Regions from separate parts of the Kitasatospora sp. NPDC056651 genome, predicted to be linked through region 2. Evidence: riboswitches for the same ligand, from Rfam matches in the RefSeq annotation. Region 2 holds a riboswitch; each other region holds the start of a gene.
The links. Region 2 has a riboswitch for cyclic di-AMP ahead of ACFRAR_RS03250 (M23 family metallopeptidase). Riboswitches for the same ligand answer to the same signal wherever they lie in the genome.

Region 1 (7,176 bases), on a different contig from region 2:
CCTGGACCTGGAGGGTCGGCGCGGTGTCGACGTGGCCGCGCGGGCCCAGCGGCAGGCCGAAGTTGGCCAGCACCGGGTTCGGCTTCACGCCGGCCGTCCACACGATGGTGGAGGCGTCCATCTCCATGCCGTTCTTCAGCATGACGTGGCCGTCGACGCAGGAGTCCATCGAGGTCTCGATGTAGACCTCGATCTTGCGCTCCTCCAGCCGCTCCTTGGTCCACAGACCGAGGTCCGGGCCCATCTCGGGGAGGATGCGGTTGGCCGCCTCGACGACGACGAAGCGCATGTCGTCGCGGCTGACGGTCTTGTACAGCTTGGCCGCGTCGCGGGCCATGTCCTCGATCTCGGCGACGGTCTCGATGCCGGCGAAGCCGCCACCGATCACCACGAAGGTCAGCGCCTTGCGGCGGATGTCCTCGTCCGTGGTGGACTCGGCCTTGTCGAGCTGGGCCATGACGTGGTTGCGGAGGCCGATGGCCTCCTCGACCGTCTTCATGCCGAGGCCGTTCTCCGCCAGACCCGGGATCGGGAAGGTGCGGGAGACCGAGCCGGTCGCGACGACCAGGTACTCGAAGGGCAGCTCGTAGCTGTCACCGGCCGCGGGCTGGATGGTGGCAACCTTGCGGGCGTGGTCGATGCCGGTGACGGACCCGGTCAGCACCTCCGCCTTCTTCAGGGTGCTGCGCAGCGGCGCGATGAGGTTGCGAGGCGCGACACTGCCGCCGGCCGCCTCGGGGAGGAAGGGCAGGTACGTCATGTACGACCGCGGGTCGACGACCGTGACGGTCGCTTCGCCGTAACGCATCTTCTTGAGGATGCGCATCGCGGCATACAGGCCGACGTAACCACCGCCGACAATGAGGATGCGAGGACGCTCCGTGGTGCTCATATCCGAAAGTATCCAGTACCGTCCGGAGCAGCCTTCGTGAGCCCGGTCACAAGTCGGTGGACCCCCCGTGCTACACTGCGCGGCCACAAAAACGGGCCCGGCGCGGGGGTCGACACCCCGGGGTGGCACCGCGCGAACACGCGCCGGAGCACCACCGGCCTGAGCAGCAACGATCCGCACAGCGCCCGGGTTCCCGCGCGTGATTTCGAATTTCAAACCTCATGCGCGCCCTGACCTGCGATCCCATGGGCGATCGACCCGACGGGCCTTCGGTCCCACATTTCGGACGTAGCGGGCGAGTCAATGCGCCGAATGACCCCATCGCCATGTGAAGAAATTCACGAACTTTCCCGCACGGCCCGGGTGCGCCCCGGCCCCGGCCCCTCGAAAGGGGTGCCGGGGCCGGTCCGGGTAAGCCCTGAACGGGGTCAGGAGGCGATACCCCAGGCGATGCCGTCGAGGATGTCGTGCTCGCTCACGACCAGCTCGGCGGCGCCGGTGCGCTCCATGATCTCCAGCAGTTCCAGCGCCCCGGCCGCGATCACGTCCACCCGGCCCGGGTGCATCGACGGGATGGCCGCCCGCTCGGCGTGGGTGGCGGCCAGCAGCTCGCGGGCGATCCCGGCGATCCGCTCCCGGCTGACCCGCGAGTGGTGGATCGCCGCCGAGTCGTAGCCGGGCAGGCCCTGGGCGATCGCCGACACCGTGGTGACCGTCCCGGCCAGACCCACCAGGGTGGCCGCGCCGGTCAGCGGGACGACCTCCTCGACCCGGTCCAGCTCGGCGCGCACGTGCGCCCGGGCGGCCGCGACCTGCTCCTCGGAAGGCAGCTCGGCGTCACCGAAGTAGCGCTCGGTGAGCCGCACGCAGCCGATGTTCACCGAGCGGGCCGCCCGCACGTCGTCCGTGCCGAGCACGAACTCCGTGGAGCCGCCGCCGAGGTCGAACACCAGGTACGGGCCGGGGAACCGATCCTCCGTCAACTCCCTGGTGGCGCCCACGAAGGACAGGTGCGCCTCCTCCTCGCCGCTCACCACCTCGGGCTCGACGCCCAGCACGTCCCGCACGCCCTTGACGTACTCGTCGCTGTTCTCGGCGTCCCGGGAGGCACTGGTGGCCACGAAGCGGACCCGCTCGGGGCCGACGCCGAAACCGGAGATGATCTCCTGGTACTCCCGGCAGGCCGCGAAGGTGCGGGCCAGCGCGTCCGGGTGCAGCCGGCCGGTCTGGTCCACGCCCTGGCCCAGCCGGTTGACGATCATCCGGCGGTCGAGGTCGGTGATCTCCCCGGTCTCCGGGTCGAGATCGGCGACCAGCAGGCGGATCGAGTTGGTGCCGCAGTCGATCGCGGCCACGCGGGTCGTGCTCACTCGGACTCCCGCCCCGCCGCCTCCGCCGCGGACTCCTCGGCGGACTCGTCGGTGGACTCCTCGGTGGCGAGCTTCTTCGCGGCGCGCTCGGCGGTCTTCTGCGCCTTCGCGGCGATCACCGCCTCGTGGTCCTGCTCCTTGGCGCGGTTGCGGGCGACCCGCCCACCGGCGGCCTCGACCTCGGCCGGGGAGACGCACGGACCCTTGGCCCACCAGTCCTCCAGCATGCCGATCGCCTCGTCGCCGAGCGGGTTGACGCCCTCGCCGGCCGCCAGCGAGTGGCCGACCAGCACGTGCAGGCACTTCACCCGGTCCGGCATGCCGCCGGCGCTCGGGAAGCCCTCCAGCACCTCGATCGCGTCGCGCCGGGCGATGTAGTCCTCGTGCGCCTTCTGGTAGGCCGCGGCCAGCTCCGGGTCCTCGGCGATCCGGGCGGTCTGCTCCTTCATCACGCCCTCCGCCTCCAGGGTGCCGATCAGCGAGGCGGCCTTGGGGCAGGTCAAGTAGTAGAGCGTGGGGAACGGCGTGCCGTCCGGGAGCCGGGGAGCCGTCTCCACGACGTCCGGATTGCCGCAGGGGCAGCGGTGCGCCACGCCGCGCAGGCCGCGCGGCACCCGGCCGAGCTGGGCGGCGATGGCCGCGACGTCGGCGTCGGAGACGGTGGGGTGGTTCTCAGTGGTCATGGGGGGAGGTGTCTCCAACGGAGGACGGTGGGAGCGGAAGGGGGTTGGCGGGGGCCGCCGCGACGGTGTCGGCGGCGTCCACCGAGTCCCAGATGCTGGTGTACCAGGGCTTGGCGGCCTTCGCCGAACCGCCGGAAGCGGCGGGGGTGGCGGGCACGGAGGGCCGGGCGGCCTGGCCGGCCGGGTCCACCGCGATGTACGGGGTCTCCCCCGGCACCGCGTAGTGCAGCCGGGCGCGGGCCTGCGCCTTGACGTACTCCGGGTCCTGCCAGCGGGCCTTCTCCCGGCGCAGCTGCTCGACCTGCTGACGCGCGTGGTCGGCCTTCGCCCGCTGGGCGGAGATCTCGGCGCGCTGGGAGATGAACTGCCGCGTCGGGTAGGCGAGGATCGCCACCAGCGAGCAGAGCACCAGGACGAGGACGGTCGCCCGGCTCGTGAACCGGGGCCGGGCCGCCAAGCCCGGGATCCTCCAGCCAGCCATCTCCCGTATCCCCTCCTGGTCGCGACGGTGCCCCGCCGTCCACCCTACGGGGTGAACGGCGGGGCACCGGTCAGGCGTGCGCTACCGGGAGCGCGCGGCCCTCGTACGTGCTTGTCGCCCGGCGGAGCGACCGTGCTCGTCACTCCGCGGCGCGACCGTGCTCGTTACTCCGCGGCGCGACCGTGCTTGTTACTCCGCAGCGCGGAAGCGCGGGAAGGCGCCACGGCCGGCGTACTCGGCGGCGTCGTCGAGGATCTCCTCGATGCGCAGCAGCTGGTTGTACTTGGCGACGCGCTCGGAGCGGGCCGGGGCACCGGTCTTGATCTGGCCGCAGTTGGTGGCGACGGCCAGGTCGGCGATGGTGACGTCCTCGGTCTCGCCGGAGCGGTGCGACATCATGCAGCGGTAGCCGTTGCGCTGGGCCAGCTCGACGGCGTCCAGGGTCTCGGTCAGCGAGCCGATCTGGTTCACCTTCACCAGCAGCGCGTTGGCGGTGCCGGTCTCGATGCCGCGGGCCAGACGGGCCGGGTTGGTGACGAACAGGTCGTCGCCGACCAGCTGGACCTTGTCGCCCAGCTTGACGGTCATGGCCTTCCAGCCGTCCCAGTCCGACTCGTCCAGCGGGTCCTCGATGGAGACCAGCGGGTAGGCGGCGACCAGCTCGGCGTAGTACTCGATGAGCTCGGTGGAGGTGAGCGCCTTGCCCTCGAACTGGTAGGCACCGTCCTCGTAGAACTCGGAGGAGGCGACGTCCAGGGCCAGCGCGACGTCACGGCCGGGCACGTAGCCGGCCTTCTGGATGGCCTCGACGATCAGGTCCAGGGCCTCGCGGTTGCTGTCCAGGTTCGGCGCGAAGCCGCCCTCGTCGCCGAGGCCGGTGGACAGGCCGCGCTCCTTCAGCACGCCCTTGAGGGTGTGGTAGACCTCGACGCCCCAGCGGACGGCCTCGGAGAAGGACTCCGCGCCGATCGGAGCGATCATGAACTCCTGGATGTCGACGTTGGAGTCCGCGTGCGATCCGCCGTTGAGGATGTTCATCATCGGGACCGGCAGGACGTGGGCGTTCGGGCCGCCCAGGTAGCGGAACAGCGGCAGGTCGCTGGCCTCGGAGGCGGCGTGCGCGACGGCCAGCGAGACGCCCAGGATGGCGTTGGCGCCGAGCGAGGACTTGTCCGGGGTGGCGTCCAGGTCCAGCATGGCCTGGTCGATCAGCCGCTGCTCGGTGGCGTCGTAGCCGACCAGCTCCGGGCCGATCTGCTCGATGACGGCCAGCACGGCCTTCTCGACGCCCTTGCCGAAGTAGCGGTTCTTGTCGCCGTCACGCAGCTCCAGGGCCTCGAAGGCGCCGGTGGAAGCACCCGACGGGACAGCGGCACGACCCGTGCTGCCGTCGTCGAGGCCGACCTCGACCTCGACCGTGGGGTTGCCGCGCGAGTCGAGGATTTCACGGGCTACGACGACATCGATGGACGGCACGAGGCATCTCCTTGCGGAAGCAGGGTCCGGTCTGACGGGGTGCAGTCAGCAGGACGATTACGGAGTCGTTACGACCAGAGCCTAACCGCCCGGGCTCCCGGGACCACCTCGGCCTCGGTTCCGTCTCAGCGTGTGGCCCCGCTACCCACCGGTAGTTCACCTGCTTGTCCCAGCTTGTCCCCCTGGGGCGGGCGAATGCGGACGAAGGGGACCGGTAGGACCGGTCCCCTTCGTCCGTGGGTCGGAACACGCGTCGCCGGGCGTGGCGGCTCGACGTCGGACCGGGCGCGAAGGGCGCGACGGGCCGAGGAGCCGACCGGCGCGACGGGCCGACGGCCCGACACCGGCTCAGCCGAGGTGCAGCACCTGGCCGGGCATGATCAGGTTCGGGTCGCCGCCGACGGTGGCGTGGTTCTGGTCGTACAGCGCGTGCCAGCCGCCGGACACGCCCTGGGCGGCGGCGATGGTCGACAGGGTGTCACCGGCGCGGACGGTGTAGTCGTGGCCGGTGGCCCGCGGAGCCGACTGCACGGCCGCCTGCGGGGCGTACTGCGGCTGGGCGGCGGCCTGGCCGGCGTACTGCTGGTAGACGCTCTGGTGGCTGGTCCAGTACCAGGCACCGTTGTTCTGGTACCAGTACACCTTGGCGTCGGCGTCCCAGCCGGCCTTGCCGGAGAAGCCCGGGGTCTGCTGGACCTGCTGCTGCGGGGCGGCCTGCTGGACCGGCTTGGCGGCGGGCTTCTGAGCCGGCTTCGGGGCCTGCTGCTGAGCCGGCTTCTCGGCCGGCTTGGCGGCGGGCTTCGGGGCCTGCGGCTTGGGGGCGGTCTGGGTCTTGCTGCCCGAGGAGGTGTCGACGGAGGCCGGGGAGCCGCCCTTGGTCAGACCCGCCTTCTTGGAGCAGACCGGCCAGGCGCCCGGGCCCTGCGAGGCGAGGACCTTCTCGGCGACCGCGATCTGCTGGCCCTTGCTGGCCTGGTTGGCCTGCGAGGCGTAGGCGGTGCCGCCGTAGGCCTTCCAGGTGCTGGAGGTGAACTGGAGGCCACCGTAGAAGCCGTTGCCGGTGTTGATGCTCCAGTTGCCACCGCTCTCGCACTGGGCGACGGCGTCCCAGGTGGAGACCGGGGCGGCGGAGGCGCCGGTGGCGGTGAGGAGCGGCATCGCGAGTCCGACGCCGGCCACACCGGCGACGGCGATGGCCTTCTCGGCCTGGGTGCGACGACGGTGACGGCCAGTTCCAACGAACAGCATGAAGAGGTCCCTCTCCGCACGCCTGCGAGGTGAGCTGTCGGGTTCGGACCGGGAGGTGGCCCGGCCGCCGTATGCGGAAACGATTCCGCTCGGGCGGCTTCACCCCAAGCCGTGGGGACGGCAACAAACCTGGTTCCCCCGCCCCTGCCCAGGGTTCTGGTCGGTTTCCCGTGGCACGGCGGGCAGGATTCGGCGTTCCGTGCTCGGGGTCCGCAGCTGCGAACCCCAGGAGAGTAGACAGATCTTCAGACCAATCACAAGCTCATATCGCAGATATCACACCAGCATTACGGCGCGTGCCCATTCGCCTACCGACTGCGGTGTTATGTCCGGATTGATGAGTGTTCATACCCCGCCCGGGAGTTGAGTCACGACGCCCCGTCAGCGTGACCTCACCTCACCTCGGTCACGGCGGGACCGCGCGGAACGGTGCGGGGCGGGGCGTGCGGCGATCGACTCTCCGGGCTGAATTCCACCGGCAGTTCGCGCAGCCCGCGCATGATCAGCCCGCCGCGCCAGCGCAGATTCTCCGGGCTTTCCGCGAGCCGCAGATCGGGCAGCCGGGAAAGCAGCGTGGCCAGCGCGGCACGCCCCTCCAGCCGGGCCAGCGGAGCGCCGATGCAGTAGTGGATCCCGTGCCCGAAACCCAGGTGCGGGTTGTCCGTCCGGGCCAGGTCGAGGGTGTTCTCGTCCGCGAACCGGGCCGGGTCGCGGTCCGCCGCGGCCAGCACCACCAGCACCGGGTCACCGACCGGGATGTCCACTCCGCCGATGGTCAGCGGACGGGTCGCGAACCGCCAGGTCGCCAGCTCCACCGGCCCGTCGTAGCGCAGGAGTTCCTCGATCCCGGTCTCCAGCAGCCCGCTCTCCCCGCGCGCCACCGACTCCTGCAGCAGCCGGCGCTGCTCCGGATTGCGCAGCAGGGCGTAGGTGCCGTTGCCGATCAGGTTGACGGTGGTCTCGAAGCCCGCGAACAGGAGGATGAAGGCCATCGCCGCGGCCTCGTTCTCGCTCAGGTGCTCGCCG
Region 2 (7,176 bases):
GGTCAGGCCGCGGACCAGCTGCACCGTGAGGAGGACCAGCAGCAGCCCGAGGAGCGAGACCCCGGCGATCTGCCAGACCGACTGGATCTCGTACACGTGCCGGATGCCCTCGTCGTCGCGGTAGTCGAACATCCGCAGCCCGTTCCAGGGGGTGTAGGTCCGGTAGACCCAGTGGTACGCGGGGTAGAGCGCCAACACCCAGCCGAGCAGCAGGAACGACAGCGTCACCGCGAAGCTGAACACCGCCCAGGGGAACATCACCACCTGGTACAGCACGGCCTTCCAGCCGGCCGCGTCCGCCAGCCGCGCGGTGACCGAGCCCCAGCCGCCCGGGCGGACCTGGCGCACCGGCTCCGGGCCGGGGACGTCCAGGGACAGCATGCCGCGCACCCGGGCCCGCTCCAGCCGGCCGAAGCCGCGGGCCGTGCTGGTCAGGAAGGCCAGCACGGGCAGGCCGAGGACGGTGACGAAGGTGCCGAGGCCGAAGCAGAACAGGACGACCGAGACGGAGAAGCCGACGATCGCCACCGGCAGGCCGCTGAGCGCGTAGCCGACCTCGCGGTAGTAGTAGGCCGAGAACGGGGCCCGCCACGCGGCCGGCCGGCGCGCCGTCGGGCGGGCTCCGGCCGGGCGCGGGTCGCCCCAGGAGCCGCCCGGGGCCTGCCGGTCCCAGTCCTCCGTGCTGTGGATGCTGCTCATGCTCCCGGCCCCCGACCACTCGTTCTGACGCTCGTTCGTCCCGCTGACGCTGTCCAGTCTGGCGGACGCGCAGGTCGGCGGGGATGCGGAGGCCTGGCGGATCAGGGGTGGGGTTAACCCCCCTCCCCCGCGGCCCCCCTCGGTCCCCCCACCCTCGGTCGCCGTCACCCGACGGCCGAGCCCGGCCACTCGTCGGCGAGCAGCGAGTGGAGGTACGAGTCGGACCAGACCCCGTCCTTGAAGCCGTCGTGCCGCAGCCGCCCCTCCAGCCGGAAGCCCAGCCCGCCGAGCACCTTGGCGGCGGCGGTGTTGTCCACCGCGGTCCGGGCGGTCAGCCGGTGCAGGCCCAGCGGCCCGAAGGCGAAGCCGCAGAGCAGGCCGACGGTCTCGCCCGCGTAGCCGCGGCCCCAGCACTCGCGGGCCAGCACGCAGCCGAGGTCGCCGGCGCGGTGCCCGCCGAGGGTGAGCGAGGCCTGCCCGATCGGCGCCGCGTCCCGCGGGTCCCCGGCGTCGGCGAGCCTGGTGACGGCGAGCCGGTAGGTGTCCCGCTCGTCGGCCAGCGCCTCCTCCAGGTAGAGCTCGACCTGGTCGGCGCAGTCCTCGACCCCGCTCGGCCCGAACGGCAGGTACCGGGTGACCTCCGGGTCGCCGAACAGGGCGTGCAGCGCGGCCACGTCGCCCTCGGTGTGGTGGTACTCGCGGACGGCCAGTCGCGGGCCGGTGAGTCGTACGGGGACCATGGCTGCCGACCCTATCCCCGCCCGGCGGCTACCGTTCGGACTATGAACGACGAAGACCTGCGGCTCGCCCCGCGCACCAAGGCCGCCGACCTGCTCTCCTGGGCGGCCGAGCAGGGCCGCGCGCCGGTGGCCGAGGCGCCGCTGCGCGCGGTGCTGGCGCTGCTGGAGCTGGGCGAGGGCAGGATGCACGACGGCTGGCCCGAACTGACCTCCAACGCCGTGGAGCACCTGCTGTACGAGCGGCTCCACCTGTACGTCCAACCGGACCCCGAGCAGGACCCGCTCGCCTACGGCGACGCCGTCCGGCTGCTGGTCGACCACCAGCGGGCGGCCCGGCGGCTCAACGCCAAGCGCCAGGAGCGACTGCACGCCGAGGCCGAGTGGCAGGGCGAGGTCGCGGCCGGGCTGCTGCGCCGCGCCGATCTGGTGACCTGGCCCCGGCTGTACGCGCTGCTGCTGCACGCGCACGGGGTGGACGTCACGGATCCGGAGGCCGTACGGGACTGGCTGGCCGGCTTCGGCGAGCTGGCGCCGGAGGAGCGGTCGGCCGCGTTCGAGGCGCTGGTGCCGGCCGGCTGGCTGGACGAGCCGGACGAGCAGGGCTGGGGCCCGGGCCGGGTGCTGTCGGTCGGCATGGCCACGGACGGCGCCCGGCGGCTGCTGGAACAGGGCCTGATGCGGCGCAGCTACCGCAACCTGGCCGAGCTGACCGCGCTGGGACGGCCGATGCCGGACGAGCTGGCAGGGGACTTCGACCGGTTCGAGGAGGCGGCGGTCGACGCGGCCCTCGACCTGTTCGGCGAGTGGACGGTGCCGGGGCTGCCGCGGCTGCTGGTGACGGAGTTCCCGGAGCTGGCGCCGGAGCCGGGCCAGGAGGAGATCGAGGCGTACCTGGCGCAGCTGCCCGCCGAGGAGTGAGAGGACGCGCGGAGCCCCCGGGCCGGGGCGTGCGCTCCGGCCCGGGGGCTCCGCGGTGTGTCAGGGGTTGAGGCCGTGCTGCTGGAGCCAGGGCTCCGGGTCGACCGGGGCGCCGCCGCCCGGGCGGACCTCCAGGTGCAGGTGCGGGCCGGTGACGTTGCCGGTCGCGCCGACCTTGCCGATCTGCTGGCCGCCGGTGACCGGGCCGGAGCCCTTGGTGATCGAGGAGAGGTGGCAGTACCAGATCTCGGTGCCGTCGGGCAGCGTCTCGACGATCCGGTAGCCGTAGGAGCCGGCCCAGCCGGCCGAGGTGATGGTGCCCTGGCCGAGCGCGTGGACCGGGGTGCCGGTGTCGGCGGCGAAGTCCAGGCCGGTGTGCAGGTTGGCCCAGTAGCGGGCGCTCTGGCCGTAGTGGGCGGAGAGCCGGTAGTCCGTCACCGGGAGGGTGAGGGCGGCGGCCTTGGCCCGCTCGGCCTCCTCGGCGGCGCGCTTGGCCTCGGCCTCCTTGGCGGCGGCCTTGGCCTCCGCCTCCTGCGCGGCCTGGAGGCGGGCGCTCTCCTCGGCGGCGGTGCGCTGGCTGTCGGCCTGGTGCTGGATGCGGGCGGCGAGGGCGAGGCCGGGGTCGGCGGCGAGCGCGACCGGGGTCTCGTCGGGGGCCTCGATGGCGGGGGCGGAGGCCGGGGTCGCCGAGGCGAAGCCGGTGGCGCCCAGGGTCGCGGCGACGGCGGTGACGCCGAGCAGCGGGGAGGCTCCGCGGGTCTGACGCGGCATCCGGTGGCGGTTGGTCTCGATGTCCGCGGCGAAGGCCTCCGGACCCGAGCCCTCGGGGCCGTCCGCGCCGGGGTGGTCGAGAAGCTGGGTACCGGCCGCGAAGCCGGCCGGGTGTGCCGGGGTGTGCGTCGACGCCACGGGGGCGCGCTCCTTTCCTTCCTTCGCGCCTACCGGGTTAGCTGACGGGTTCGGAGCAGGAAGGTCTCCTACGGCCGGGCCGGAGCCCCGCCGATTCACCCCAAGGAACGTGGTTCCCCGGCTCCCTGGCCTGCCCGGAGGCCGGCCGGCGGGATTAGGCGACGGCGCACGGTGCCGTCTGGTTACGGCGTTGACGACCGCGCTGCGTTATCAAACGTTAATCCTAGGAGGCCCTGATTCCAAGCCATCCGTTTGGAGCAGCTTAGGCCCTGGTGATCGAGCGTCAACGAACGACCCCTCATGCACAGGCCCAACTGAGTACCCCTACTCATGTGCGACCCGCCCCGGCGGCCACATCCTGGCGCCATGAGCGCACCGATGCAGACCCGCACCACGGCCGCCTACCACATCCAGGCCGTCCTCTCCTTCGCCCTGGCGGGCACCGCCCTCGCCATCGGGATCGCCTGCCTGCCGGTCGGCGCGTGGAGCAGGGCGTTCCTCGGGCTCGGCCTCCTCTACACCGTCACCTCCGCGTTCACGCTGGCGAAGGTGATCCGGGACCGCCAGGAGTCCAACGAGATGGTCACCCGGGTCGACCAGGCCAGGCTGGAGAAGCTGCTCAGCGAGCACGACCCGTTCAAGGTGGACGGGGCCTGACACCCCCTCGGGGCCGGACGGCACGGAAGTGCGGCGGCACGGGCAGGACGACGGCGTGGGCAGGACGACAGCGCGGCCGCACGGCGGCTTGACGGCTAAGGCTATTAGCCTTAGCTTTATGGCTATCGGCAGCACCGCCGACGATCCGCACCGGCGGCCCGAGGAGGACCCCCCATGAACGGCACCATCACGCCGAGCACCCAGTACCTGACCGTTCCCGGCGGCCGGATCTCCTTCGACGACACCCGGCAGGGCGACGGCACCCCCGTCGTCCTGCTCCCGGGCATGCTCGACAGCCGGGCCACGTACCGGCACCTGCGCCCGCTGCTCGTCGCCGCCGGCCACCGGGTGATCACCATGGACCTCCGGGGCTTCGGCGAGTCCTCCCTGGTCTGGGACGACTACGGTCCGGCCGCCCTGGCCGGCGACGTCCTCGCCCTGCTCGACCACCTCGGCATCGAGCGCGCCGTCCTCGCGGGGAACTCGTACACCGGGGCGACGGTCGTCAAGGCCGCCGGGGACGCGCCCGAGCGGGTCGCCGGCATCGTGCTGATCGACGCCTTCATCGAGAACCCGCCGCCGGGCGCCCTGATGCGCGGCGCCATGGGCCTGCTGGGCGCCGCCTTCGTCCACTGGCCGGCCGCCTGGGGCTTCTACCTGCGCCGGATGGCCTTCCCCGGCGCCAAGCCCGCCGACTTCGACGCGTACGTGGCCGGGCTGGTCGCCGCGCTGCGCACCCCCGGCCGGAAGACCGCCACCCGCGGGTACGTCCGGGGCGACTCGACGCCGGTCGGCTGGACGGCCGCCGTGCGCTGCCCGGCGCTGGTGGTCATGGGCGGCGCGGACCCCGACTTCCCGAAGCCGGAACTGGTCGCCGACCGGCAGGCCGCCGCCCTGGGCGGCGCGCGGAAGGTGATGATCGAGGGCTCCGGGCACTACCCGATGGCCGACAACCCGGCGGCCACCGCGGACGCCCTGCTGCCGTTCCTCGCCGAGCTCGGCTGAGCCCGGCCCGCCGCCCGCACTTCCCCCGCCCTCCGTACGAAGGACCCGAACCCATGCCCCGCGTAGGACTGACCCCCGACCAGGTCGTCGACCACGCCCTCGCCCTCATCGACGACCAGGGCATCGAGGCCCTCACCCTGGCCTCGGTCGCCGCCCGGGCCGGCGTCGCCACTCCCTCGCTGTACAAGCACGTCAGCGGCGGCCTCGCCGAACTGCGGCGGCTGATCGCCGTCCGGGTCACCGGGGAACTGGCCGACCGGCTGGCCGAGGCGGCGGTCGGCCGCAGCGGGGACGACGCCGTGGCCGCCCTCCTGCGCGCCTACCACGCGTACGCCACCGAGTACCCGCACCGCTACCACGCGCTCCCCCAGGCCCCGCAGCCCGACGACGACCTGACCCGGGCGGCCGGCCGGCTGGTCGGCGTGATCATCGCCGTCCTGCGGGAGTACGGCCTCGACGGCGCCGAGGCGATCCACGCCGCCCGCACCGTCCGCTCCGTCGCCCACGGCTTCGCCTCGCTCGCCACCGCCGGTGCCTTCCAGCTCACCGAGGACCTCAGGACCACCCACGACCGCCTCATCGCCACCCTCACCACCGGTCTGCGCACCTGGCCCGCGTAGCGGGGCCCGGCGGGACGCGCGCAGGGGACGCGGGAGGGGGACGCGGGAAAGGGCGCGCGCAGAGGACGCCGGAAGGGGCGTGCGCAGGGTCGGGTGCGAACCCGGTGCGGGCACCTCCCGCACCGGACGACGCCCCTTGAGAACACCGTGCGCACGAACCCCACACATCCCGGGACGCGATCCGGCCAACCGGCTCGATTCCGACGCTTGCCGCCCGGGCCGGTCGGATCGGTTCGATGCCTCGTCAGGCGGGGGGATCGGGGACGAACGAGTGCCGATTGGCGCCGAATTGACTCGATATTGACGAGATCCGGTCACTTGGCGAGATCCGTTCACACCTTCGTAGGATCATCACCCTAGAATTCGCGGCGTGACGATGACTCAGTGGTCCGTAACGGCAACCGGCGTGCTCGCCGTCCTCGCCCTCGTGGCCGCCGCGCGGTACCGCGCCGTGTCCGTCACCCAGCGCGGCCGCGCCGACCGGCTGCAGCGCGAACTCGCCACCCTCCAGGATCGTCTGGCCACCGAACTCGCCCGCCGCGGCGCCGACCTCGCCGCCGTCCAGCAGGAGCACGAGCACACCGCCTCCACCCAGCGGGCCTTCCTCAGCGTCGCCCGCCGCATCCTGGTGATGGCCCACGACCAGCAGGCGCTGCTGGACGAGATGGAGCGCACCCACGACGACCCGACACTGCTGGAGGGCCTGCTCAAGGCCGACCACGCGGCCGCCCAACAGGCCCGGCTGGCCCAGACCCTGGCCGTGCTGTGCGGCGCGCGGGCCGGCCGGCACTGGCCGGAACCCGTCTCCCTGGAGGACGTGGTCCGCGGCGCCCAGTCGCGCATCCTGCCGTTCCAGCGCGTGGTGGTGCGCAGCCGGATCGAGACCGCGGTGGTCGGTGCCGCGGCCGAGGCGCTGATCCACGCGATCGCCGAGCTGCTGGACAACGCCACCCGCTACTCCCCGCCCAGCACCCAGGTGTTCGTCACCCTGATGCCGGTGCACAACGGCGCCGTCATCGAGATCGACGACGGCGGCGTCGGCATGCCGGAACAGGCCGTCGCCAAGGCCGCCGCCGCGCTGGCCGGGGGCAGCACCCTGGAGGTCTCCCGGCTGGGCGAGGTGCCGCAGTTGGGCCTGGCCGCGGTCGGCCGGCTCGCCGAGCAGTACGGATTCCGGGTCACGCTCAGCTCGGCGCCCTCGCCGTACGGCGGTGTGCGGGTGGTCCTGCTGCTGCCGAACGCGCTGCTCACCGAACCGCTGCCGCCCACCGTCCCCGGCCTCGGGCCGGACGACCGGGCGTTCAGCCCCGACCCCCGGCCGGCCTCTCCCGCCGACCATCCCCTGCTGGAGACCCCGCCGCCCGGCCGGTCCGCCGCCCCCGGCGACACCCCGCCGCCACTGCCCCGCCGCAGCCACCGGCGGGACCGTACCGGCCGCGCCGCCCAGCACGCCGCTCCCCAGCCGCCGCCCGAGCCGCCCTACCGCTCGGCCCGGGACGCGCAGGCGTTCATGGCGATGTTCCAGGCCGGCACCGCCAGCGGTCGATCGGCCGCCCGGACCCAGATCCCGCCCGGCCACCACTGACCGTTCCCCGCTTCCCCCGACTTCCCCAGCGCTCCGGAGATTT
Region 3 (7,176 bases), on a different contig from region 2:
GCGGCCGTCAACCACCTCAAGGACACCGGCTCGCAGCGCCCGGCGCTGGCCCCGCTGGTGATCGGCCCGGAGGCGGACTCCGAGCTGCTCGCCACCGCCGCCGAGGAGACCGGCTGCCCGTCGGCCGCGCCGCTGGGCGCGTACCCGTCGGTCGGCCAGCTGATCGCCTCCACCTACCTGGCCGCACTGCCCGCGCCGTCCCCGGAGGACCTCGCCCGGGCCGAGGCGGCGGCCGCCGCCGGGGCCGAGGGGGTCACGGAGGGCGCTCGCGGCGCCCACGCGGCCGCCGAGGGGTACGCCGGGCAGTAAGTCGACACCGCGCGCCGGTTCGCGCGCACCGAAGGGCCTGGAGCGGTTCGCGCTCCGGGCCCTTCGTCCTGTCCCGCTCGCGGCCTCTCTCCGCCCCTCATCGCCTTTCCATTTCCGGGCATTCCGTGCGGCTCGGAAGTCGGGCGGCAACGAAGCGGAATGTCCGTTCTGGCGCTATTTGAAAGGAAATAGGCCGCATGCGCCCGGGCTCCCGGATCGCCATCGCCCCGACTCCTTCCGCGGCGCCCCACGGACCGCCTCGACGCCCCGTCACGTTGCCGCTGAAGCAGAGCCAGTTGTCGAGTTCCTCAACGGGATTGCCGGAAAACGATCATTTACGATCTTGAAAGAGCAGGCTTTTGGCGGTTTCCACTAAACCGTGACGCGTATCACAAGGTTTGCAGTTTGAACTTGAGTCTGATTAACGTGCTCTCCGTTCGTGACCACACGAACCCGGTTCATCCGCGACGCCGAGTCCTGCCGTCGGATGTCCTGGCAGCGCCAGAACGCACCACGGCAGGAGCGGGGGACCCACAGGTAAGTCGCCCCGGACCGATCCCCGGAACGGTCCAGGGCTAGGGGTGAAGCCGCGCTCACCGCGCGGCCGGGCAACTCCAGCCCGAATCCGACAGCTCACCTCGCAGGCGTGGGAGAGGACCGCGTCTTCATGCTGCCCACCAACGGCACCAGCCCGTCCAGTCGCGCCCGCCGCGTGATCGCCGCCCTCGGCGTCGCGGGCGTCGGACTCACCGTCCCGTGCCTCACCTCCGGCACCGCCTCCGCGGCCACCGTCGCCACCTGGGACAAGGTCGCCCAGTGCGAGAGCGGCGGCAACTGGAGCATCAACACCGGCAACGGTTTCTACGGCGGTCTCCAGTTCACCTCCAGCACCTGGTCCGCCTTCGGCGGCACCGCCTACGCCGCGCGCGCCGACCTGGCCACCAAGGGCCAGCAGATCGCCGTCGCCGAGAAGGTCCTCGCCTCGCAGGGCCCGGGCGCCTGGCCGGTCTGCTCCGTCAAGGCCGGTCTGACCAAGGGCGGCGCCGCCGCGTCGGTGGACACCTCGGCGGGCTCGACCGCCGGTTCGACCGCCGGTTCGGCCACCACCAAGCCCGCCCAGAGCGCGAAGCCCGCCGCTCCGGCCGTCAAGCCCGCCCCGCAGACCCCGGCACCGGCCGCCAAGCCCGCCGCGCCCGCCCAGGACGGCGCCCAGGCCGCCTCCGGCTCCGCCGCGAGCAACTGGGTCCAGAAGCGTCAGCAGCAGGCCCAGGGCGGCGACTACACCGTGGTCGAGGGCGACTGGCTGTCCTCGATCGCCGACCAGCACAACGTGCAGGGCGGCTGGCAGCGGCTGTACGACCTCAACCGCGGCACCCTGACCGAGGGCCCGGACACCATCTACCCCGGCCAGCACCTGTCCACCGACGGAAAGCCCGCGAACGGCGGTGCCGTGAACGCCCAGCCGACCGCGCGGCCCCAGGCCCCCGCCACCAAGCCGGCCGCCAAGCCCGCCCCGCAGACCCCGTCTCCGGCACCGGCGCAGCCCCAGGCCAAGCCCCAGACCCAGGCTCCGGCCGCCACCGGCAGCATGGCCGCCGCGGTCGCCTTCGCCGAGTCGAAGGTCGGTCAGGCGTACGTGTACGGCGGCACCGGCAACGGCGGCTGGGACTGCTCCGGCCTGACCCAGGCCGCGCTGCGCGCCGCGGGAATCTCGGTGCCGCGCGTCGCCGCCGACCAGGCCGCCGCCAGCACCCACGTCTCGCTGGACAGCCTCCAGCCGGGCGACCTGCTGTTCTGGTCCAACAACGGCAAGGACTCCGGCGTCTACCACGTCGCGATCTACGTCGGCAACGGCAAGTACGTCGAGGCCGCCAACCCGAGCTCGGGCGTCCGCGAGCAGAGCATCACCAACTGGGCCCCGCACTTCGCCGGCCGGGTCTGAGGACGGCGAACGGCCGACGGGCGCGCGGTGACGGCCGACGAGGAACAGATGACGGATAACAGATAACAGATTTCAACATCTGTCACCTGTCATCTGTTCTCCGTCAGCCGTCAGCCACCGCCCGAACGCTGACCACCCGCCACCCCCGGGGAGAGTCTGGTCGCTCTCCCCGGGGGTTCCGTCGTTCCCCCTGCACGTCCCCGCGCCCAGCCACCCGGCGGTTCCGTCCGACCACCCAGGAGGGCTGAGCGACCCGCCGCCCACGGCGGCCGGCCCCAGGCACGCCGACGGGCCCCGGAGAGCAACCGCCCTCCGGGGCCCGTCCGTCCGACGCGGCGGCCGCGACGGCCGGCGCTCAGCGCGCGCAGGCCCCGGTGGACCCGCGCATCACCAGCTCCGGCTGGAACATGAACTCACTGCGCTGGGCGGCGTTCCCGCCGACCTCCTCCAGCAGCGCGTCCACCGCCGCCGTGGCCATCGACTCGACCGGCTGCCGGATCGTGGTCAACGGCGGCTCGGTGAAGGCGATCAGCGGCGAGTCGTCGAAGCCGACCACCGACACGTCCTGCGGCACCGACAGCCCGCGCTGCCGCACCGCCCGGATCGCCCCGAGCGCCATCATGTCGCTTCCGCAGACGATCGCGGTACAGCCCTTGTCGAGCAGCGCACCGGCCGCCGCGTGCCCGCCCTCCACGCTGAACAGCGTGTGGTGGACGAGGTTCTCGGCGTCCTCCCGGCCGTGCCCGAGCACCTCGCGCATCGCCGCCGTGAAGCCCTCGATCTTGCGCAGCACCGGCACGTACCGGCGCTGGCCGACGGCCAGCCCGATCCGCACGTGCCCGAGTTCGGCCAGGTGCTGGACGGCCATCCACATCGCGGCCCGGTCGTCCGGCGAGATGAACGGCGCGTCGATCTTCTCGCTGTAGCCGTTGATCAGCACGAACGGTACCCCGCGCCCGGCCAGCCGGGCGTAGCGGTCGTGGTCGGCGGTGGTGTCCGCGTGCAGCCCGGAGACGAAGACGATGCCCGCCACGCCCCGGTCCACCAGCATCTCCACCAGTTCGTCCTCGGTGGAGCCGCCCGGTGTCTGGGTGCACAGCACCGGGGTGTAGCCGTGTCGGCTGAGCACCTGTTCGATCACCTGCGCCAGCGCGGGGAAGATCGGGTTGCTCAGCTCCGGCGTGATCAGGCCGATCAGCCCCGCGCTGCGCTGGCGCAGCCGGGTCGGCCGCTCGTAGCCGAGCACGTCGAGGGCCGCCAGCACGGTCTGCCGGGTGGCGGCGGAAACGTTCGCCTTGCCGTTGAGTACGCGGGAGACGGTGGCTTCGCTGACCCCCGCCTGTGCCGCGATGTCTGAGAGTCGCGCCGTAGTCACGGTCCCAGAGCCTATTCCAACCACGTCAGACCGCCCACCAGCCGGTGCTGTCCGGAGCGAGCACCGTCTCGCCGCCGTCCACCACGAGGTCGGTCGAGGCCAGCAGCAGCGTGCCCGGGGCCGCGATCCGCACCGGCTCCGCGGAGGTGTTCACGGTGCACACGAAGGAGCCGCGGCGGAACACCAGGGTGCCCTCGGCACTGTCCAGCCACTCGACTTCGGTGCCGGCGCCGAGATCGGGCTGCGCCCGGCGGACGGCCAGTGCGCTGCGGTAGAGCTCCAGGGTGGAGTTCGGGTCGTCGGTCTGCGCCTCGACGCTCAGTTCGGCCCACTCGGCCGGCTGCGGCAGCCAGGACGGCCCGCCGGCCACCGGTCCGAAGCCGTACGGGGCCTCGGTGCCGGACCACGGGATCGGGACGCGGCAGCCGTCGCGGTAGCCGTCCTGTCCGGCCTGCCGGAAGAAGGACGGGTCCTGGCGGACCTCGTCGGGCAGGTCGGTGACGTCCGGCAGGCCGAGCTCCTCGCCCTGGTAGACGTAGGCCGAGCCGGGCAGCGCGAGCATGAGCAGGGTGGCGGCGCGGGCCCTGCGCAGGCCCAGCGGGCGGTCACCGGGCGTGCGGATCTGGGTGCCGAGGCCGGGCTCGTTGGCGAACCGGGTGGCGTGCCGGGTGACGTCGTGGTTGGACAGCACCCAGGTGGTGGGGGCGTCGACCGGGCGCATCGAGTCGAGCGAGAGGTCGATCACCTCGCGCAGCGCGGCGGCGTTCCAATCGGTGCCCAGGTACTGGAAGTTGAAGGCCTGGTGCAGCTCGTCGGGGCGGACGTAGTTGGCGGTGCGCTGGACGGTCGGGGTCCAGGCCTCGGCGACGCCGATCCGCTGCCCCGGGTACTCGTCGAGGATCGTCCGCCAGCTGCGGTAGATCTCGTGCACGCCGTCCTGGTCGAAGAACGGCATGACGTCGTTGCCGAGCAGCTTGAGCTGGTCGGCGCCGCCGAGGTCGGGCAGGCCGGGGGCCTTGACCAGGCCGTGGGCGACGTCGATCCGGAAGCCGTCCACGCCCATGTCGAGCCAGAACCGCAGGATCGAGCGGAACTCGTCGGCGACCGCCGGGTTCTCCCAGTCGAAGTCGGGCTGCTCCGGGGCGAACAGGTGCAGGTACCAGTCGCCGGGGGTGCCGTCCGGGTTCTCGGTGCGGGTCCAGGCCGGGCCGCCGAAGATGGACTCCCAGTCGTTGGGCGGCAGTTCGCCCTGCTCGCCCTTGCCGGGGCGGAAGTGGTAGCGGTCGCGCAGCGCGGAGCCGGGGCCCTCGCGCAGGGCGCGCTGGAACCACTCGTGCTGGTCCGAGGAGTGGTTGGGGACGAGGTCGACGATGATCCGCAGGCCCAGGTCGTGGGCGTCCCGGATGAGGGCGTCGGCGTCCAGCAGGGTGCCGAACATCGGGTCCACTGCCCGGTAGTCGGCGACGTCGTAGCCGGCGTCCGCCTGCGGCGAGGCGTAGAACGGCGAGAGCCAGACCGCGTCCACGCCGAGGTCGCGCAGGTAGGGCAGGCGGCCGCGGACGCCGGGCAGGTCTCCCATGCCGTCGCCGTTGGAGTCGGCGAAGCTGCGCGGGTACACCTGGTAGATGACCGCGTCCCGCCACCAGTCTCTGGACGCGCTGCCAGTCACAGAAGCCAGGGCGGCCGCCTCGTGAGCGGTGTCGGCGGCAGGCCGGGAGGTGTCGGCCAGGTTCTGGGTCATGGACGGTATCCCTTGGGGACTAGAGGAGCGGAAGGCGCTGGGACGTTGGGTCGCGTGACGTTGCGGCGGCGCGACGCGGCGTGGGGCCGTGGTACGAATCAGCGGCGGGTCAGGACTTGGAGGCGCCGGCGGTCAGGCCGGTGACCAGGTGGCGCTGCACCAGGTAGAAGAAGGCCGCGGACGGGATCGCGATCAGTACGGCGGTCGCGGCCATCAGGTTCCACTGGGCGTCGTGCTCGCTGACGAAGGTCTGGAGGCCCACGGCCAGGGTGTACTTGTCGGAGCTGAGCATGAAGGTGGAGGCGAACGGCACCTCCGCCCAGTAGGTGAGGAAGGAATAGAAGGCCGCCACCGCCAGACCCGGTCGGGCGAGCGGCAGGATCAGCCGCCAGAAGGTGCCGAACGGGGTCAGCCCGTCGACCCGGCCGGCCTCGTCGATCTCCACCGGGATGGTGTCGAAGTAGCCCTTCAGCAGCCAGGCGCAGTAGGGCACGGTGGTGGTCGTGTAGACCAGGATCAGGCCGGTGTAGCTGTCCAGCAGGCCGAGTTCGGAGAGCATCGTGTACATCGGCACGATCAGCACCGCGATCGGGAACATCTGGGTGACCAGCAGCGACCACATCAGCGGCTTGTGCCCGGGGAACTTCATCCGGGAGACGGCGTAGCCGGTGGTGGCGGCGGCGAGCACGCCGAACACGGTGGTGACGCCGGAGACCAGCACGGCGTTGCCGAACCAGGTGAAGAAGTCGGTGTCGGTCAGCACGTGCTGGTAGTTCGACAGCGTGAGCTTGTCGAGGATCCGGCCGGGGTGGAGGTAGTCGTTCTTGTCCGGGCCGAGCGAGACGAACAGGATCCACGCGACCGGGAACAGCGCGATCAGGCCGGCCAGGACCAGGATCCCGTGGGACAGCGCCCGGGCCAGCGGGCTGCGCTCGCCCCGGCGGCGGACCTTGGCGGGCCGGGCGGCCGGGGCGGTGGTCGCCGCGCGGGCCGGGAGTTCGGTGGTGGTGCTCATCGGGGGTACCTGCCTTCGTGGGTCAACTGGGTCCGGGGCCTCAGCCGTTGGCCTGCTCGTTGCGGGCGAGCCAGCGCCGGTAGAAGGCGGTGAAGACGATCAGGATGGACAGCAGGATCACGCCGTAGGCGGCGGACTGCGCGTAGTCCCGGGGGATCTGGCCGAAGCCGAGCCGGTACGCCCAGGTGACCAGCAGTTGGGCGTCGGGGGCGCCGGTGCCGAACAGCAGGAAGATGACGTTGAACTGGTTGAACGTCCAGATCACGCCGAGCAGCACGACCGTGGAGGACACCGAGCGCAGCCCGGGCAGGGTGACGTAGCGGAAGCGCTGCCAGGCGGTGGCGCCGTCCATCTCGGCGGCCTCGTACAGCTCGGCCGGGATCGACTGGAGGCCGCCGAGCAGCGAGATCATCATGAACGGCACGCCGGCCCAGGTGTTCACGATGATGGCCGCCGCCTTCTGCGCCCACGGATCGGTGAGCCAGCCGGGCTCGGGCAGGTGCAGGAAGGAGAGGACGCTGTTGACGACACCGCCGTCGGCGAGCATCAGCCGCCAGGAGAAGACGGTGACGAAGGTCGGTACGGCCCAGGGCAGGATGAGCAGCATCCGGTAGGCGGCGCGGCCACGCATCTTCTGGTTGAGCAGCAGGGCGAGGCCGAGGCCGAGGGTGTAGTGCAGGAAGACGCAGACGGCCGTCCAGGCGATGGTCCAGACGAAGTGCGACCAGAAGCGGTCGTACGAGCCGGGGCCCCAGAGGATGTCGGCGTAGTTGTGGAAGCCGACGAACTCGTAG

Region 1: linked by a shared signal. The riboswitch ahead of ACFRAR_RS18405 (transglycosylase family protein) and the one ahead of ACFRAR_RS03250 (M23 family metallopeptidase) in region 2 are both predicted to bind cyclic di-AMP.
Region 3: linked by a shared signal. The riboswitch ahead of ACFRAR_RS22860 (transglycosylase family protein) and the one ahead of ACFRAR_RS03250 (M23 family metallopeptidase) in region 2 are both predicted to bind cyclic di-AMP.

Annotation. Positions count from the first base shown of each region.
Region 1 is NZ_JBHTWX010000042.1:42,493-49,668, forward strand. Features, by position in the region: gene ACFRAR_RS18380 (NAD(P)/FAD-dependent oxidoreductase) at 1-892, opposite strand, end outside; gene ACFRAR_RS18385 (exopolyphosphatase) at 1,321-2,262, opposite strand; partial or broken gene ACFRAR_RS18390 (DUF501 domain-containing protein) at 2,436-2,963, opposite strand; gene ACFRAR_RS18395 (septum formation initiator family protein) at 2,935-3,426, opposite strand; gene eno (phosphopyruvate hydratase) at 3,616-4,902, opposite strand; gene ACFRAR_RS18405 (transglycosylase family protein) at 5,251-6,150, opposite strand; cyclic di-AMP (ydaO/yuaA leader) riboswitch at 6,156-6,322, opposite strand; gene ACFRAR_RS18410 (cytochrome P450) at 6,543-7,176, opposite strand, start outside.
Region 2 is NZ_JBHTWX010000003.1:127,619-134,794, reverse strand. Features, by position in the region: gene ACFRAR_RS03265 (sensor domain-containing protein) at 1-699, opposite strand, end outside; gene ACFRAR_RS03260 (GNAT family N-acetyltransferase) at 864-1,439, opposite strand; gene ACFRAR_RS03255 (hypothetical protein) at 1,482-2,357, shown strand; gene ACFRAR_RS03250 (M23 family metallopeptidase) at 2,418-3,266, opposite strand; cyclic di-AMP (ydaO/yuaA leader) riboswitch at 3,279-3,437, opposite strand; gene ACFRAR_RS03245 (YiaA/YiaB family inner membrane protein) at 3,633-3,923, shown strand; gene ACFRAR_RS03240 (alpha/beta fold hydrolase) at 4,098-4,928, shown strand; gene ACFRAR_RS03235 (TetR/AcrR family transcriptional regulator) at 4,982-5,548, shown strand; gene ACFRAR_RS03230 (sensor histidine kinase) at 5,925-7,133, shown strand.
Region 3 is NZ_JBHTWX010000060.1:29,868-37,043, reverse strand. Features, by position in the region: gene ACFRAR_RS22865 (sirohydrochlorin chelatase) at 1-309, shown strand, start outside; cyclic di-AMP (ydaO/yuaA leader) riboswitch at 799-969, shown strand; gene ACFRAR_RS22860 (transglycosylase family protein) at 956-2,251, shown strand; gene ACFRAR_RS22855 (LacI family DNA-binding transcriptional regulator) at 2,607-3,626, opposite strand; gene ACFRAR_RS22850 (glycoside hydrolase family 13 protein) at 3,652-5,367, opposite strand; gene ACFRAR_RS22845 (sugar ABC transporter permease) at 5,477-6,382, opposite strand; gene ACFRAR_RS22840 (carbohydrate ABC transporter permease) at 6,423-7,176, opposite strand, start outside.